Regions from separate parts of the Clostridium moutaii genome, predicted to be linked through region 2. Evidence: riboswitches for the same ligand, from Rfam matches in the RefSeq annotation. Region 2 holds a riboswitch; the other holds the start of a gene.
What was found. Region 2 has a riboswitch for lysine ahead of AB8U03_RS07010 (amino acid permease). Riboswitches for the same ligand answer to the same signal wherever they lie in the genome.
Positions count from the first base shown of each region.

Region 1: linked by a shared signal. The riboswitch ahead of AB8U03_RS06410 (aspartate kinase) and the one ahead of AB8U03_RS07010 (amino acid permease) in region 2 are both predicted to bind lysine.

Region 1 is NZ_JBGEWD010000004.1:195,966-203,976, forward strand. Features, by position in the region: gene AB8U03_RS06400 (GH36-type glycosyl hydrolase domain-containing protein) at 1-1,769, opposite strand, end outside; gene lysA (diaminopimelate decarboxylase) at 1,866-3,161, opposite strand; gene AB8U03_RS06410 (aspartate kinase) at 3,194-4,396, opposite strand; lysine riboswitch at 4,628-4,808, opposite strand; gene AB8U03_RS06415 (ATPase) at 4,966-6,048, shown strand; gene hydE ([FeFe] hydrogenase H-cluster radical SAM maturase HydE) at 6,060-7,094, opposite strand; gene AB8U03_RS06425 (HelD family protein) at 7,147-8,011, opposite strand, start outside.
Region 2 is NZ_JBGEWD010000005.1:98,590-106,600, reverse strand. Features, by position in the region: gene AB8U03_RS07025 (ABC transporter ATP-binding protein) at 1-390, opposite strand, end outside; gene AB8U03_RS07020 (FeoA family protein) at 877-1,131, shown strand; gene feoB (ferrous iron transport protein B) at 1,133-3,253, shown strand; gene AB8U03_RS07010 (amino acid permease) at 3,325-4,788, opposite strand; lysine riboswitch at 4,905-5,082, opposite strand; gene rbr (rubrerythrin) at 5,280-5,864, shown strand; gene AB8U03_RS07000 (MutS-related protein) at 5,894-7,717, opposite strand; gene AB8U03_RS06995 (bacteriohemerythrin) at 7,722-8,011, opposite strand, start outside.

The DNA of each region.
Region 1 (8,011 bases), on a different contig from region 2:
TCCTTTTCATTATATTTTCTATGTCTGCTTAAAAAATAGAATTTATCTTTTCCCTGACAACCATATTTTTTATTGAGTTTTTTTACTTCATGCAATGCAGTGCTCACTATGGATTTATCTTTATCATCTTCCTCTCTAATATCATCCTTAAAATCTTCAAGAAGTACAAAATATAGGTTTTCCTCTTTATTTGCCAGATAATATACTTCCATGTCACTTATAAGATCCCTTATCCTACGCTCATCACTTGTAAGTGCAGGTATTACCACTGCGGTACTGAATTCTTCCGGTATACCTTGTTTAAATTCCATTTTTGGTATAAACCTTGGTTCTGAAAGTCTATTTATGCTCCAGTTGAATATGGATAAAAATATCTCACTGCTTGGTATTAAAAGCACAATTGCCTCTATTATGTATTGCCATAAAGATAAATTTTCCAAATAAAAATTTATTCCTGTTATCAGTGCATCTAGAAAAATGGTTCCAGACACTATGGTTCCTATATAAAAGTCTGCAGTTATATTATTTGTAATTTTAAAATCAATTTCCTTATATTCCTCACCACTGCATTTTATCTTTTTCTTTAAACAATCCCTGCCTTCATCCATTAAGTAATAACCTACATGTTTCTCATACTCTTCTCCAGATTTAGAAGCTTCTTCAGCACATTCCAATACCTTTTTTGCTATAAATGATTCCGGCACATTTATGGCCTTGGATAATTTCTCTACTCTATGCCTATAATAATCCCTTGAGTAAAAGTCCATTCTGCCATAGGTTCCTGCAGGATCCCTTTCTAGAATCTGTTCTACATAACTGAGATGTTCAAAATTTTCTTTCCAGTTTAGGGCACCTATCTCTCTTATACCATTAATAAAGTTTTCCATTGAGACCTGATATATTCCCTGTTTCTGGTGATCAATATTTACCATTCTCTTAACAGTTCTATCTCTTTTATCTAATTCTTCATCTATCCAGTTGTATACCCTAGCATCTTCTATAAAATTATCTCTTAATATTCTTATAAACTTTTCTGTAAAATGAGATGTAAACCTGATTTTTTCTTCCTTTAACTCTTCTATCCCATTATTTACATTTTCTCCGGAATTTATAATTTTCTCTGCTGCAGTTTCAGCCCTATTCCTCTCTTTTTGCATAAAAATTATATCTTTTGTTATATTGCTGATATTTTGGATTAAAGCTATTCTTATCATTATGGGCAGAGCCCAAAGCTCACAATTTTTCAATATTGTATTTTCCTCATATGCATTTATAAAGTCTTCTATAGTGTCTTCATCCACAGTACCATAGGTATGTGACAACATTTCTTTGGCAATATAATATATTCGGGGATACCCTTTCATAATACCTTCTGTTATTATTGGCAGCTCTCTGTAATAGCTTTCCGGCATATTGGCCTTTATATCCTTGTATTCCTTTTTTATCAAATATAAATTATCCAAAAGCCATTCAGCACAGGGTGCTATTTCTATTCTTCTTTTGATTTCATCCTCAAAAAAACTACGTCCACTTAAAATGTTCTTATACTCTTTATCCAAACTCCGCATTAGCTTTTTCTTGCAGCTTCCTTTTCTGTCAGCTGCTGGAACAATGGATATTTTCCTAGCATGTTTTTTTAATTCTTCTCTGCTTACATTGAAAGAAGAAATATCATCCCCCACATTATCGCTTACGTTACGACATTTATCTAAATTTTTATAAATTATCACAAGTAATATGATTACAGCCATACCTATAATATAAAGCATAAAAAAATCCATCCTTTCCTGTGAAAAAGAATTGTGTAATACTTATTGTTTCCAATAAAACACAAAATATTAATTCACAGATAGGATAGATTTAAATTAAACCATTATTTCATTCTCTATTATTTCATCAAAACTCTGTCTTCTAACAATTGGCCTTGCCTCTCCATCTTTTACCAGAACCACTGCTGGAATTGGAATCTTATTGTAATTGCTTGCCATGGAATATCCATATGCCCCTGTAGAAGCTACAGCCAGGATATCCCCTGTTTTAGCTACCGGGAGTTTTACATCCTTTATTAATATATCTCCGGACTCGCAGCATTTTCCACCTATGGTTACAGCTTCTTCATAACCGCTGCGCACTTTATTTGCTATAGCACATTCATAATTGGCGCTGTAAAGGGCAGGTCTTATATTATCTGCCATACCTCCATCTACAAATACATATTTTCTTATGCCGGGAATTTCTTTTATAGCTCCTATAGTATAAAGAGTTGTTCCGGCATTACCTATTATGGATCTGCCCGGTTCTATTGTTAAAGATGGAAGTTTTATGTTAAGTTCTTTTGACTTTAACCTTGCACTTTCCAATATAATACCACAAAAATCTTCTATGGGTTTGGGTTTATCACCTTCACTGTAATATATTCCAAATCCTCCACCCAAATTTAATTCTTCCACTTCATAACCTGTTTCATCTTTTATTTTTCTAACCAGTTTAAGCATGATTTCAACTTCATCCTCATAGGGTTTTATTTCAAATATTTCAGAACCTATATGACAGTGGATACCTACAAACTTTAAGTTAGGCATACTCATTGCCTTTTTTATCATATCCATGGTTTCACCCTTTAACATGGTAAATCCAAATTTTGAATCAACCTGTCCTGTCTTTATATAATCATGGGTGTGAGCTTCTATACCTGGAGTTACCCTGAGCAGCACCTTTTGCACTACATCCTTTTTTTGTGCCAAAAGATTTATTTTCTCCATTTCACAGAGATTGTCTATTACAAATCTGCCCACTCCAAAATTTACTCCCATTTCAATTTCTTCGGGTGTTTTATTATTTCCATGAAAATAAATCTTTTCCATGGGAAAACCACTTTTTAAAGCGGTATAAAGTTCTCCACCTGATACTACATCTAAATGTAATCCCTCACTGTCTATTATATTGCACATGGCTAAAGTTAAAAAGGCCTTTCCAGCATAGGTTATCTTATTATTTTTATCTGCCTCAAAAGCTCTATAATACCTTCTGCATTTATCTCTGACAAAGTTTTCGTCTATTACATAAAGAGGAGTTTTAAACTTTTTTACCAGTTGTTCTGCACTTACTCCACCAATATATAAAACATTATTTTTAACTTCCATATTTCCAAATAACCTCATACTGGTTTCCTCCTAAAAGTTTTGTATAAATATTACAAGTTGAATTCCTTGGCTATAACATTTATTGTCCTGACTTTATCTTTCTGATTTATAGCACAGGTAATTCTTATTTCTGATGTAGTTATCATTTTTACAGTTATATCATTTTGTCTAAATAATTTAAACATCTTGGCAACCACTCCTGATGTAGTTTTCATCCCTATACCAACTATGGAGAATTTGGTTATATCCTCATCTATATCAATTTGTACTTCATTATTTGAATAGGATTTTAAAATACCTAAACATTCCTTTAAATCATCTTTAGGTATGGTGAAAGATATATTTACCCTGTTATTTATAGGTGCCGTCTGACTTATCATATCCACATTTATCCTCTTGTCGGCTATTTTTTCAAACAAGTTGGCAATAATATTTATATCATTGTCAATATTTCTCACCGTAATTGCTACATCCTCATCACTAGTAGCCAATCCTGTTACTGGCTTACTTTCCAAATTCATATCATCTACCCCCTTAATAACTGTTCCTCTTGTATCACTATTACTTAAACCCACATATACAGGTATATTATATTTCTGCGCAAGTTCTATAGATCTAGAATGCATGACCTGGGCTCCCAGACTTGAAAGTTCAAGCATTTCCTCATAATCTATTTCGTCCAGCTTTTTAGCATCTTTATATTCCCTGGGATCTACACTGTATATTCCATCTACATCGGTATAAATTTCACATGTTCCATTTAACTTCACTGCTATGGCAACTGCTGTAGTATCTGATCCTCCTCTTCCAAGGGTAGTAACATCACCTTCATGGTTTATACCCTGAAATCCGGCTGCAATTACAACTTTCCCATTGCTTAGAGCTTTCTTTATTTTATCTTCGTCTATGTCATCTATGAGAGATTTTCCGTACTGGCCACTGGTTTTTATCCTAATTTGATAGGCTGTATAACTTACAGCATCGTATCCCAAATCCTTAATTGCCATAGCAAGCAGTGCACAGGATCTCATCTCACCAGTGGACAAAAGTGCATCCAGTTCTCTCTTATCTGGATTATCTGTAATTTTCTTTGCAAGAGTTATAAGATTATCTGTAGTATCTCCCATCGCTGATACCACAACCACCAATTTGTTACCATTCTTAACTTTATTTACTACTGACTTTGCCACAGTTTTTATCTTTTCCGGGGTTCCTACAGAACTCCCTCCATACTTTTGAACAATAATTGCCATAATACTCCTCCCAAAATCTTTTATTATCGAGTGATTATTGGATTCAGATGAGGTTTCATAAGGAATACTTTCTGTACCTGAACCCTAGAAGAACTTATCCAGAGTCGTATCATTGCTAACACCCCTCACTTTGAAAAAGCTATAGATGTCATGTTAACAATGGCAGTCATCGGATAAAAAATAAGTACAGTAGAGGAACACACCTATACTGTACAAACATACATGGTTGTGCACCTTTGTAGCTCTCCACTAAAAATAAATAAATATTTTAATGACAACTTTGCACATATTCTATACAAAGCCAAAATCAGTTTTGCCAAACTAATTTTTCGGCTGCAATTCCTTTCTTTATTTCTCAAATGTCTGCCAACTCAAAACAAATACTATTAATTACAGCACCTCTACCCTAGGTAGCTAAATTATTAAATTGTTCTAAGTTTATCATAAATATTTACTGATTTCAACTATTTTTTTAAATTACATTGGAACAATATTATATCCTTTAGGTGGAACCTATAAAAAGTGTTAGCATATTATATTAATGATTGTAATAGGTAGGAGTGTGTATAATGAATGATAAAATAAAGCATTTCTTTACAGGGGAAAATACTTCGGAAGAATTTCACCTGTTTTTGGACTTTATAACAAATCAGAAAACATTAAAAAAGAAATTCTTTTTAAAAAGCAAATCCATGCTTTTAAAATCCTCCCTAATGGAAAATATAAGTGAGTATTTTAACAAAAATGGATATGATGTAGAATGTTATCATTGTCCTTATGATGAAAATTTATTGGATGGAATAATTATAAAAAAATTGAACATAGCATTGTTAAATAGCAATCTATTAAATGCAATAGATTCTCCATTGCCATATGAAATATTAGATTTAGAGGAAAATTTAGATAAAAATAATTTTGAAAGGTATATGGAAAAAGAAAATTGTATCAGCACAAAAATTAGAAATACCTCCAAAAGATCCTATAGATTTATAAAAGCTGCAAAACTTATGCAGGAAGACTGGGGATACTATAACAAACTTGCTGTTGATTATTCAAAACTGACTACAACCATTGAAGATCTGGAATCAAAAATATTATCTGACGTGGGCCTGGAAAATCAGGGAGAAAGCAGGCATCTGTTTGCCACCGCCCTTACTCAAAATGGTATAGTATCCTTTATAGATACCCTATATAACGATATGGATAAAGTATATGTACTGAATGGTGATCCCGGTACTGGAAAGACAATGGTTCTTAAAACTCTTTATAAAGAAGCTTTAAAAAAAGGACTATATGTGGAGGTATATCACCATCCTCTCATAATAGACAAAATAGAACACATTATAATGCCCCAGTTAAATACTGCTGTTATAACTTCCAATGAAATTAATAAAACCCAATTTAACGGCATACAAATATATATGAATAACTTAATTGACTACAGTAAAATAAATAAGACAGATGTAGAGGAAGACAAAACAAATTTCTATCTTTTTCTCCATAAAAGTTTATCTATATTGTCTTCAAATAAAAAACTCCAGGACAATCTAGAAAAATATTATTTTGAAAATATAGACTCAGATGCCCTAAGCATTACCTGTGAAAAATTTTTAAGTAAACTAAAAGAATATGAAAAAAAGCAAAAGGCATAATGGGTTCTCCATTATGCTTTTACTCTAAATCCCTTAGATGCAGAAATAACTCTGCCTATGGTAATTATCTTACCGGTTATACAATTTTTACAGTGTGCAGGAGTATCACCAGTACAGATCTTACCTGGATAAAGAGCATAAAGTTTTCTGTATACACCTTCCGTTACATTTGGCATTACTACATTGGCTCCACTTTCAAGAGCTATAGTCCTTCCCCTAGGATTCAACGTTTCCATAGCTGTAGTGGCCGGAATATTGATATTTGGCATTAATAATCTGGTTATTGCCATAACCTTAAGACTGGTTAAAAAATCCCCTCCTCTTTCGTTTTTTAAAGGTGTATCTTCATTTGGAATAAAGGGGCCTACTCCTATCATATCTGCATCTATATCTTTAAAAAACAATATATCATTTGCCAATGATTCAAAACTCTGATCTGGAAGGCCAATTAAGCATCCCGTTCCAACTTCATATCCTAAAACCTTAAGATCTCTCAAGCAACGTTTCCTGTTTTCATAACTCATGCCCGGATCCATTTTTGCATATAATGCAGGATCAGTTGTCTCTATTCGTATTAAATACCTGTCTGCTCCAACCTCTTTGAAAGCCTTATACTCCTCAAATGTCTTCTCACCTATGCTCAGCGTTACAGCCACATCCATTTTTTTTATGTTTGATATTATATATTTTAATTTATCCACCGTATAGTAATCGTCTTCTCCAGATTGCATAACTATTGTTTTGTAACCATAGCCCACTGCTTTTTGTGCCAGTTTGATTATTTCATTCGGTAGTATCCTGTATCTCTTAATGTTCTTATTATCACGTCTTAATCCACAATACATGCAATTTCTCTTACATATATTAGAGAATTCTATTAATCCCCTTAAATGAACCTCATCTCCTACATATTTTTTTCTCACTCTATCTGCTGCTTTAAAAAGATCTCCATTGCATTCATTGTTTTTAAATAACTCAATGATTTCACTTTTAGTAAGTGAATGATTAAATTCAGTTTTTTGAATCAATGAAATTAATTTATTCATAATATTTCAAACTCCTTTTATAAAAACATTTGAACAAACCACCACTATATAATCAATTAATAGAAGAAATCTTATATACATGCAACTCATGCAGTGCCCTTGTAGCCACTATATATTTTAATGTATTTTCATCACAACGGTAAGAAGTATCTATCATTATAACAGCATCAAATTCCAATCCCTTGGCAAAATAACTTGGAAGTATAACTTCCCCACTAGAATAAATCATATCTTCTCCATTGATTAACTTTATGTACATGGTTTTTTTTATTAAATTGCTTAAGGTTTCTGTATCTTTTAAATCCTTACAGATTACAGCAATACTTTCATAACCTTTTTCTTTTAGTTTTACCATATCCTCCAGTATTTTATCTACAAGTTTCTTTAAACTACTTATCTGTTCTTCTACAACTTCTATCCCACTTCTTATCAAAGATATGACTTTGCCATTTTTTAAATACTGATTTGCATAATTAGTTATTTCATTGGTAGATCTATAGCTTCTGCCCAGCGAAAAATTTTTCACCTTTAAATCCGAAAAAATATTGTCCAAATTCATCATGGCAGGTGTTTCATCTGAAGGTATAATTCTCTGATTAACATCTCCCACTACAGTAAAAGAATTACAACCAGTAAGTTCTTTTATAACCCTAAATTGCAGCGGAGAATAATCCTGAGCTTCATCTATGACTATATGCTTTATTTTATCTTTATATCTTGATCCATCTAATTTCATTTTCAAATACAAAATAGCAGCTAAATCCTCCTGAATCAATTTCCTATTTTTATTAAAGTCACTGTATACTGACACTATATCCGGTTCTTTCAGCCACTTTAATTTATTCCTTTTTATTCTTACAACTTCTTTTATAACTTCTTCTATTTCATTTCTTTTTTTGTATTCTAAATTTGTCTGA
Region 2 (8,011 bases):
TCTCTTTTCATAATTATTAAGTTGTACAAGCTCTAGCATTTTAGTTACACGTTTTTTTATTTCTGTCCTCTTAAATTTCTTGATCTTAAGTCCATAGGCTATATTGTTATACACATTCATATGGGGAAAAAGGGCGTAATTCTGGAAAACAGTATTGATGTTTAATTCATAGGGTTCTTTATTTTCTATGTGTTGTCCATCTAATAGGATGTTTCCACTAGTAGGTTTTTCAAATCCTGCAATCATTCTAAGTGTAGTAGTCTTCCCACAACCGCTAGGCCCTAGAATAGTTAAAAATTCACCTCTTTTAATATCTATGGAAATATTTTTTATTACCTTTTGATTATTAAATATTTTTATCAGATTAACAAGTTTAAGTATAGTATCCAATGTTTTTCACCTCCAGATTATAACAATTGCTAAAATTTTTTTCATTATTATAATTATAGTTAATGAATATATAATTTGTGTAAAATATATATTTTACTATTTGTTTAAACCAAAAAGCCCCCACCTCTATTACAGAGGCAGAAGCTCACTTCTGCAGTCCCTACTCACCCTGTTATTATATAAAAATTTTCTTTATATTATATTAAACAATATAAAATTCCAAAACTTTCTTTAAAATATGATATTTTCAATATTAATTCCTAGTGCTTTGCTCAAATTTAAATTACAGGGTTATAATATCACATTAATACATTTAAGTCAATTATTTTGTGTAAGGTCCAATTTTAATACTTACATAAAATTTGCTATCACCATTATTTTTACCTTTCATACATTAATATTGAACCCAATTTTAATCTAAACTAATATTTTTAGTCTGGGGAAATAATTTCATATTTTTATAATCCCTTTTAAGGAGGAATCAAAATGGAAAAGCTTTGTCATGTAAACGTGGGTAAAACAGTAGTGGTGAAACAGCTTTTTTCCAAAAATCTGCTTAGAGAAAGAATGATGGCACTTGGTATTACAAAAGGAACTTTAATTGAAGTGATATTAAAAGGACCTAGTGATAATCTAACTGTATATAAAATTAGAGATACCTTAATTGCCCTTAGAAAGGAAGAAGCTTCCCTAATAGCTATACAGCAAATAAAATTTAATCAATATTATAAAGGAGAATAGTATGGGCCTAACTTTTGAATCCACGAGAAACAAATCCCTTAAAGATACATTTAATATAGAAACTAAAGAAAAAACTTTTGTAATAGCACTGGCAGGAAACCCCAACACTGGTAAAAGCACTATTTTTAATTCTCTTACAGGTCTTCATCAACATACAGGCAATTGGCCCGGTAAAACTGTAGTAAATGCCCGTGGAAATTATAAATATAAAGATAGAGATTTTTTAATTGTTGATTTACCCGGCACCTATTCTATATTTGCATCCTCTACCGAGGAAACAGTAGCAAGGGATTTTATATGTTTTGGGAATCCTGATGCCATAGCCGTAATTACAGATGCCACCTGTTTAGAGAGGAACTTAAATTTGGTATTCCAGGTAATGGAGATCACCACCAATATAATACTATGCATAAACCTGGTAGATGAAGCAAAGAAAAAAAATATAATCATAGATGGTAAATCCATAGAAAAAAGGCTTGGGATTCCAGTAATCATGTCTGCTGCCAGAAACAACATAGGTATAGAAGAATTAAAAGAAGCTATATATAACACCGCGTCAAATAAAATCAAATTAAATTACAATCCTATAATATATAATGAAAACATAGAAAATACCATAAATAAAATAGAACACGTGGTAAAAGAAACCTTTCCAGATATAAACTCCAGGTGGCTTTCCATAAGACTTATGGATGGAAACGAAAGTATGATTAATTCCATGAGCAAGTATCTTGACAAAAGTGCTCTGTATTCTTTAAAAAAATTTGCAGATGAATTGTGCAAAGATATGGATAAAGAAAATATGCGGGATTATATAACAGAACAAAATTATAAATTAGCAGAATCCATAAAATCAAATTATATTAAAATAAGCGGTAAAAGCATCCATAAGAGCATTAACCCTGATGCTATAATAACTTCAAAAAAATATGGAATACCTCTTATGCTCCTGATGCTATGTGCTATTCTATGGATAACAATAAAAGGGGCAAATCTACCTTCTGATATTCTATCTAAACTATTATTTGGATTTGAAGATATATTGACTAAATGGTTTACTCAGATTAATGCCCCAAATTGGCTGTATGGCATATTGGTTTTAGGAATTTACAGAACTTCAGCCTGGGTTATATCCGTAATGCTTCCTCCTATGGCTATTTTCTTTCCACTGTTTACCTTACTTGAAGATGTTGGATATCTGCCTAGAGTTGCATTTAACCTGGATCATCTTTTTAAAAAAGCCTGCGCTCACGGCAAACAATGTCTCACCATGTGTATGGGACTTGGATGTAATGCTGCTGGAGTAATAGGCTGCAGGATAATAGACTCTCCAAGGGAAAAACTCATAGCCACTATTACAAACAACTTTGTTCCATGTAATGGAAGGTTTCCTACACTGATAGTAATATCCTCCTTATTTTTCGTTTCAACCTTCGGATTTTCCAAAATAATTCCTGCTGTAGTCATTACACTGCTTATACTGTTTGGTATAGCTGTAACCTTAGCCATATCCTATCTGCTTTCAAAAACCATATTAAAAGGTGTTTCATCTACGTTCACTTTAGAACTTCCCCCTTACAGAAAGCCTCAAATAGGAAGGGTAATTTATACTTCTATAATAGACAGAACTATATTTGTACTATGGAGAGCAGTAATTGTGGCAGCACCAGCGGGAGCAGTAATATGGATACTTTCAAATATATATGTTGGAAATACCAGTATAATAAATCATGTTGTTATGTTTCTAAATCCCTTAGGCAAGTTTATAGGTCTGGACGGGTGTATATTAATGGCCTTTATACTTGGTCTTCCTGCAAATGAAATAGTACTCCCAATCTTACTTATGTTATATTTATCTACAAATACAATGGTGAACGTTGACAGCATCCTATCTTTAAAGCAAATTTTTTTAAGTCATGGTTGGACATATCTTACAGCTTTAAACACCATGTTGTTTAGTTTGCTCCATTGGCCTTGTGCCACTACTCTCCTTACCATAAAAAAAGAAACGGGAAGTGTAAAATGGATGATGTTCTCGGCACTAATTCCATTGTTAACTGCTTTTATAATATGCTTGTGCACTACCTTAATTTACAATGGTCTCCATATGCTGATACGATGAAATACTTGATTTAAAATAAAAACTGCCAGAGAGCACCAAGTTTTCTCTCTGGCAATTCAATTTTCACCATATTATTTTAAGGATTTCATATCATTTTCAATGCTGTCAAAATCCACCTTTTCCAATTTTACCACAGCGGTGTGATATTTCTTCTTATACCATAACCACAATCCTCCAAATAATGGAAGACCTATATAAGATGAAATTACTCCGCTCCAATCTATTTTACTGGATTCAAAATAAGTAATACCCTGTCCTAAAATAACTATAATACAAAGTGCCAATGCTATTATAGGTCCCAATGGAAATAGTTTAGCCTTATATTTCAACTTGCTAAAATCACGTTTTTGAGCAGTATAAGCCTTTCTAAAACGGTAGTGACAAAGTGCTATTCCGAGCCAAGCTACGAATCCTGCCAGTCCTGAAGCTGCTACCAGCCACACATAAACTGTAGTTTCTGCATAAAGCCCTGTAAGAAAACAAGCAGATGCCACTATCGTAGTAAGTATCAGTGAATTTATAGGAACTCCCCTTGAATTAACCTTGCCCAGCCAGGCAGGAGCCTTTTTATCCTTAGCCATAGAATATAACATCCTACTGGAAGCATACATTCCAGAATTTCCTGCAGACAATACTGAAGTCAATATAATGGCATTCATAAGAGAAGCCGCTCCTGCAACACCAGCTCTTTCAAATACCAGGGTAAAGGGACTTGTATTAACACCTGCATTCATATATGGAATTAAAGCTCCTACTACAAATATTGTACCTATATAAAACAATAATATTCTCCAAAATATAGTGTTAATTGCCTTTGGTATAGTTTTCTCCGGATTTTCACTTTCCCCTGCTGCTATACCTACAAGTTCCGTACCTTGAAAGGAAAAGCCTGCAATTAAAAATACCAGAAATATAGATTTAAATCCACCTACAAAGGGGGCTTCTCCAACTGTAAAATTTCTCAATCCAACTGGTTTTCCATTAAATATACCCAAAATAGTTGCTATACCAACTATTAAAAACACAATAACTGTTAAAACCTTAATACCTGCAAACCAAAATTCCGATTCTCCATAAGCTTTTGCAGATAATAAATTAAGCCCAACTATTAAAGCCAAAAAACATATGCTCCATATAATAGCAGGTACACCTGGAAACCAGTATTTCATTATAAGAGCTCCTGCCACCATCTCAGCTGCCACAGTTATGGCCCAATTGTACCAATAGTTCCATCCCAATGCGAAACCTAAAGCCGGATCCACGAATTTAGTGGCATAGGTACCGAAAGAACCTGAATCCGGCATATACGTAGCCATTTCTCCTAAGCTGGTCATTAAAAAATATACCATAACTCCTATGCAGCCATAAGCTACCAATGCACCTCCTGGTCCTGCCTGTTTGATAGTGGCTCCCAATGCCAAAAATATACCTGTTCCAATAGCTCCTCCCATGGCAATCATATTTAAATGCCTTGCTTTAAGCCCTCTTTTAAGCTTATACGTGTTTTCATTACTTTGCTTTGCTACATTTTGCATTTTTCTTCCTCCTTATGGGTTTTTAAGTTCCCATAAGTGAACTAACTAAGATGAGCATAAAAATTACCTTGAGAGTACACTCAAGGTAATAAATATAAAAAAATATTAATCCTACAATGAATGATAGCTCTCCACAAACTAAAATATTGTGACAGCTTTGTACATATTCTGTACAAATCCAGTTATTCAGCATTAAAACATTAGCTGAATACTTCGGCAAAATTTCCTTTCAAGTTGCTTCAACGTGCTTAACTCCACAACTTTACTCTTAAATTTCGCACCTCTACCTCAGTTATTCACTTATGATAAATATTATGAACTAAAATTTAAAATTAGTCAATATATTTTTATTTTTTTAACTTTACAATAAGCTATATCTTCATGTTCCTCAATCATTTTGTTAAAATTACATTGAATATATACTGGAATTAATATATTATATTATATAGAACAAAGTATTAAATTATATTATTTATCAGGAGGTAATTTTTATGGCATCTTTAAAAGGTACAAAAACCGCTGAAAACTTAATGAAAGCTTTTGCAGGAGAATCTCAGGCAAGAAATAGATACACTTATTATTCATCTACTGCAAAAAAAGAAGGTTATGTTCAAATTTCAAACATATTTTTAGAAACTGCTGAAAATGAAAGAGAACATGCCAAGAGATTTTTTAAATTTTTAAATGAAGATTTACAGGGCCAAGCTGTAGAGATAAACGCTTCTTATCCAGTTGCTTTAGGAGACACTAAAACTATTCTCAAGGCAGCAGCAAATGGAGAAAATGAAGAATGGTCTCAGCTCTATCCTTCGTTTGCCGGCACAGCAGATAAAGAGGGATTCCATGCTATAGCAACTGTTTTTAGAAAAATAGCTGAAGTTGAAAAACATCATGAAGAAAGATATCTAGCTTTACTCAAAAATGTAGAAGATGGTACTGTATTTAAAAAGGACAAGGTATATAAATGGAAATGCAATAATTGCGGATATATCTATGAAGGAACATCTGCACCTACAACTTGTCCTGCTTGCGCACATCCTCAATCATATTTTGAGTTATTCGTAGAACAATTTTAATATTTCAGAATGCAATGGAAGGGGTATCACTACTGCAGTGATACCCCTACATCTATGCCTGCCATTTTCATTAAATAAAGTGCATTTCTAGTACTTGAAACTCCAGATCTCAGTTTATAATCAAATCTAATTTTCCCATCTTCATAAAATTCTTTAAAATGATAATTTTTTATTCTGCCGCCGCTTTCATTTTCCATTTCAGCTAATTCTAAATCATGGGTGGATACCATTCCACAGGTTTTTGCAGCTTCTAAATTTTTTATTAAAATTTTAGCCCCCAAGTGTCTGTCAATGGAATTAGTACCTTTAAATATCTCGTCCAAAAGAAAAAATACCTGTTCTCCTCTGTTGCAAGCTTCTACAATCTGCTTTATTCTAAGTATTTCACCATAAAAAGAAGAAACATTTTCTTCCATATTATCACTTATCCTCATACAGGTATAAATACTCATTATGGAACAGCTGAATTTTTTTGCACAAACCGGGGCACCTGCATATGCCAGCACTAAATTTATACCTGCAGTCCTCAAAAGGGTGCTCTTTCCCGACATATTTGATCCTGTAATGAGCACTATACTGGAAGGTTTTTTTAAAGTCAAATCATTGCATACCGCTCTTTCCCCAAGAAGAGGATGTGCCATGGAATTTGCCTTAAACACAAGAGGAATATCTAAGATTTCAGGAATAACCCAATTGGGATGATCAAAAGCTATAATGGCAAGACTATTTAACATTTCAAATTTTCCCACCACTTCAATCCAGTCATAAATCAATTTCCCATTTTTTCCCTTCCACTTTTCAAAAGCAAACATACATTGATAATCCCACAATAAAAATATATTCAATACAATATATAGCATATTTTGACGTTGAGATATGTTATCTGCAATTTTATTCAGATCATATATATTTTTCTCAGCATTAACGGAAGTTTTTTCTCCTTTAAAAAGTATTTCTTTTAAAGAATTTAAATAAGTACATTTAAATTTTTCTCTGCATATCATATGTATAATCTTCTCATATGCTGTTATACTATGTTTAATTCCTGACACTTTGCTCAAAGTGCTAAACCTATCTTTGGCTCCTGGTATCAGTAAACTCATCTGTATTATAATTGCCATATAACCTATATAACCTTCAAATAAGTGAAATACAAAACTCATAATTAAGAGGAATATAGTTACAATAGGTAATATTTTAAATAAAACTATTATATATTTATTTTTATAAAAGGAATTTTTTGATTTCAGTATATCTTTTAATTCTAAAATACTTTTTCCCTCATTTTTTATGAAAGAAGCTTCTGCTTGAAAGTGCTGTCTCCATTTCAGCTTATGTTGTAATTCCAAAATTGCATTCTGACGATTTCTTATATCTTTTTCACTTCCTATATCACCTAAAAGCACATTTTTTAAATTTTTCTTTCCAACATATGTACTGCAGCAATTTATCCACTGAAATAAAGAACCCTTTCCAAACAGATCCAGATCTAAAGAATAATTGTGATTTTTATCTTTAAACTCCTCTCCATCTTTACTGAATTTTTTCCAGTTTCCTTCAGCTCTGCTTAGGGAATCACTATTTATCTCCCTCAGTTTTTCTGTAAAATTCATACTTTTTTTAAACTTTTCATGAGCTCTTACAACAAATAGAAACAGTATAGATGAAGCTAAAAAGATACTAAAGCTCATATAATAATATTTTTTCATATAAAAAAATATTGCAAGACCCATGCCCAATAAAAATATTATAAATCTCAACCTGCTTATAATCAAAACATTATTTTTTTGATTTTCTATAAGTTTATGATAATGATCTCTTCTCCTAGAATAAATTTTTTGTATATAATTCAAACTTTTACCTCTCTTCTTTTTTCATAAATTGGCTTAGCTTTAAACTTTCAAAATAATCTTTTATTTTTAAATCCATACCTATTATATGCCCTGTTATCCAGTTATATACAAAATCCAAAAGCTTTAATACCGCCTCCTGTTTATTTTCATCAATTTCTTCTAAATCCAGATTCTGAATTTTTTCTACAAATTTATCATGTACCTTTTTTTGTTCCCTATATCCTGGATAATCATACATCTCCATTATTTTCTCTTCATCCTCAAAATGATAAACTGTATATTCTTTTAAATCAT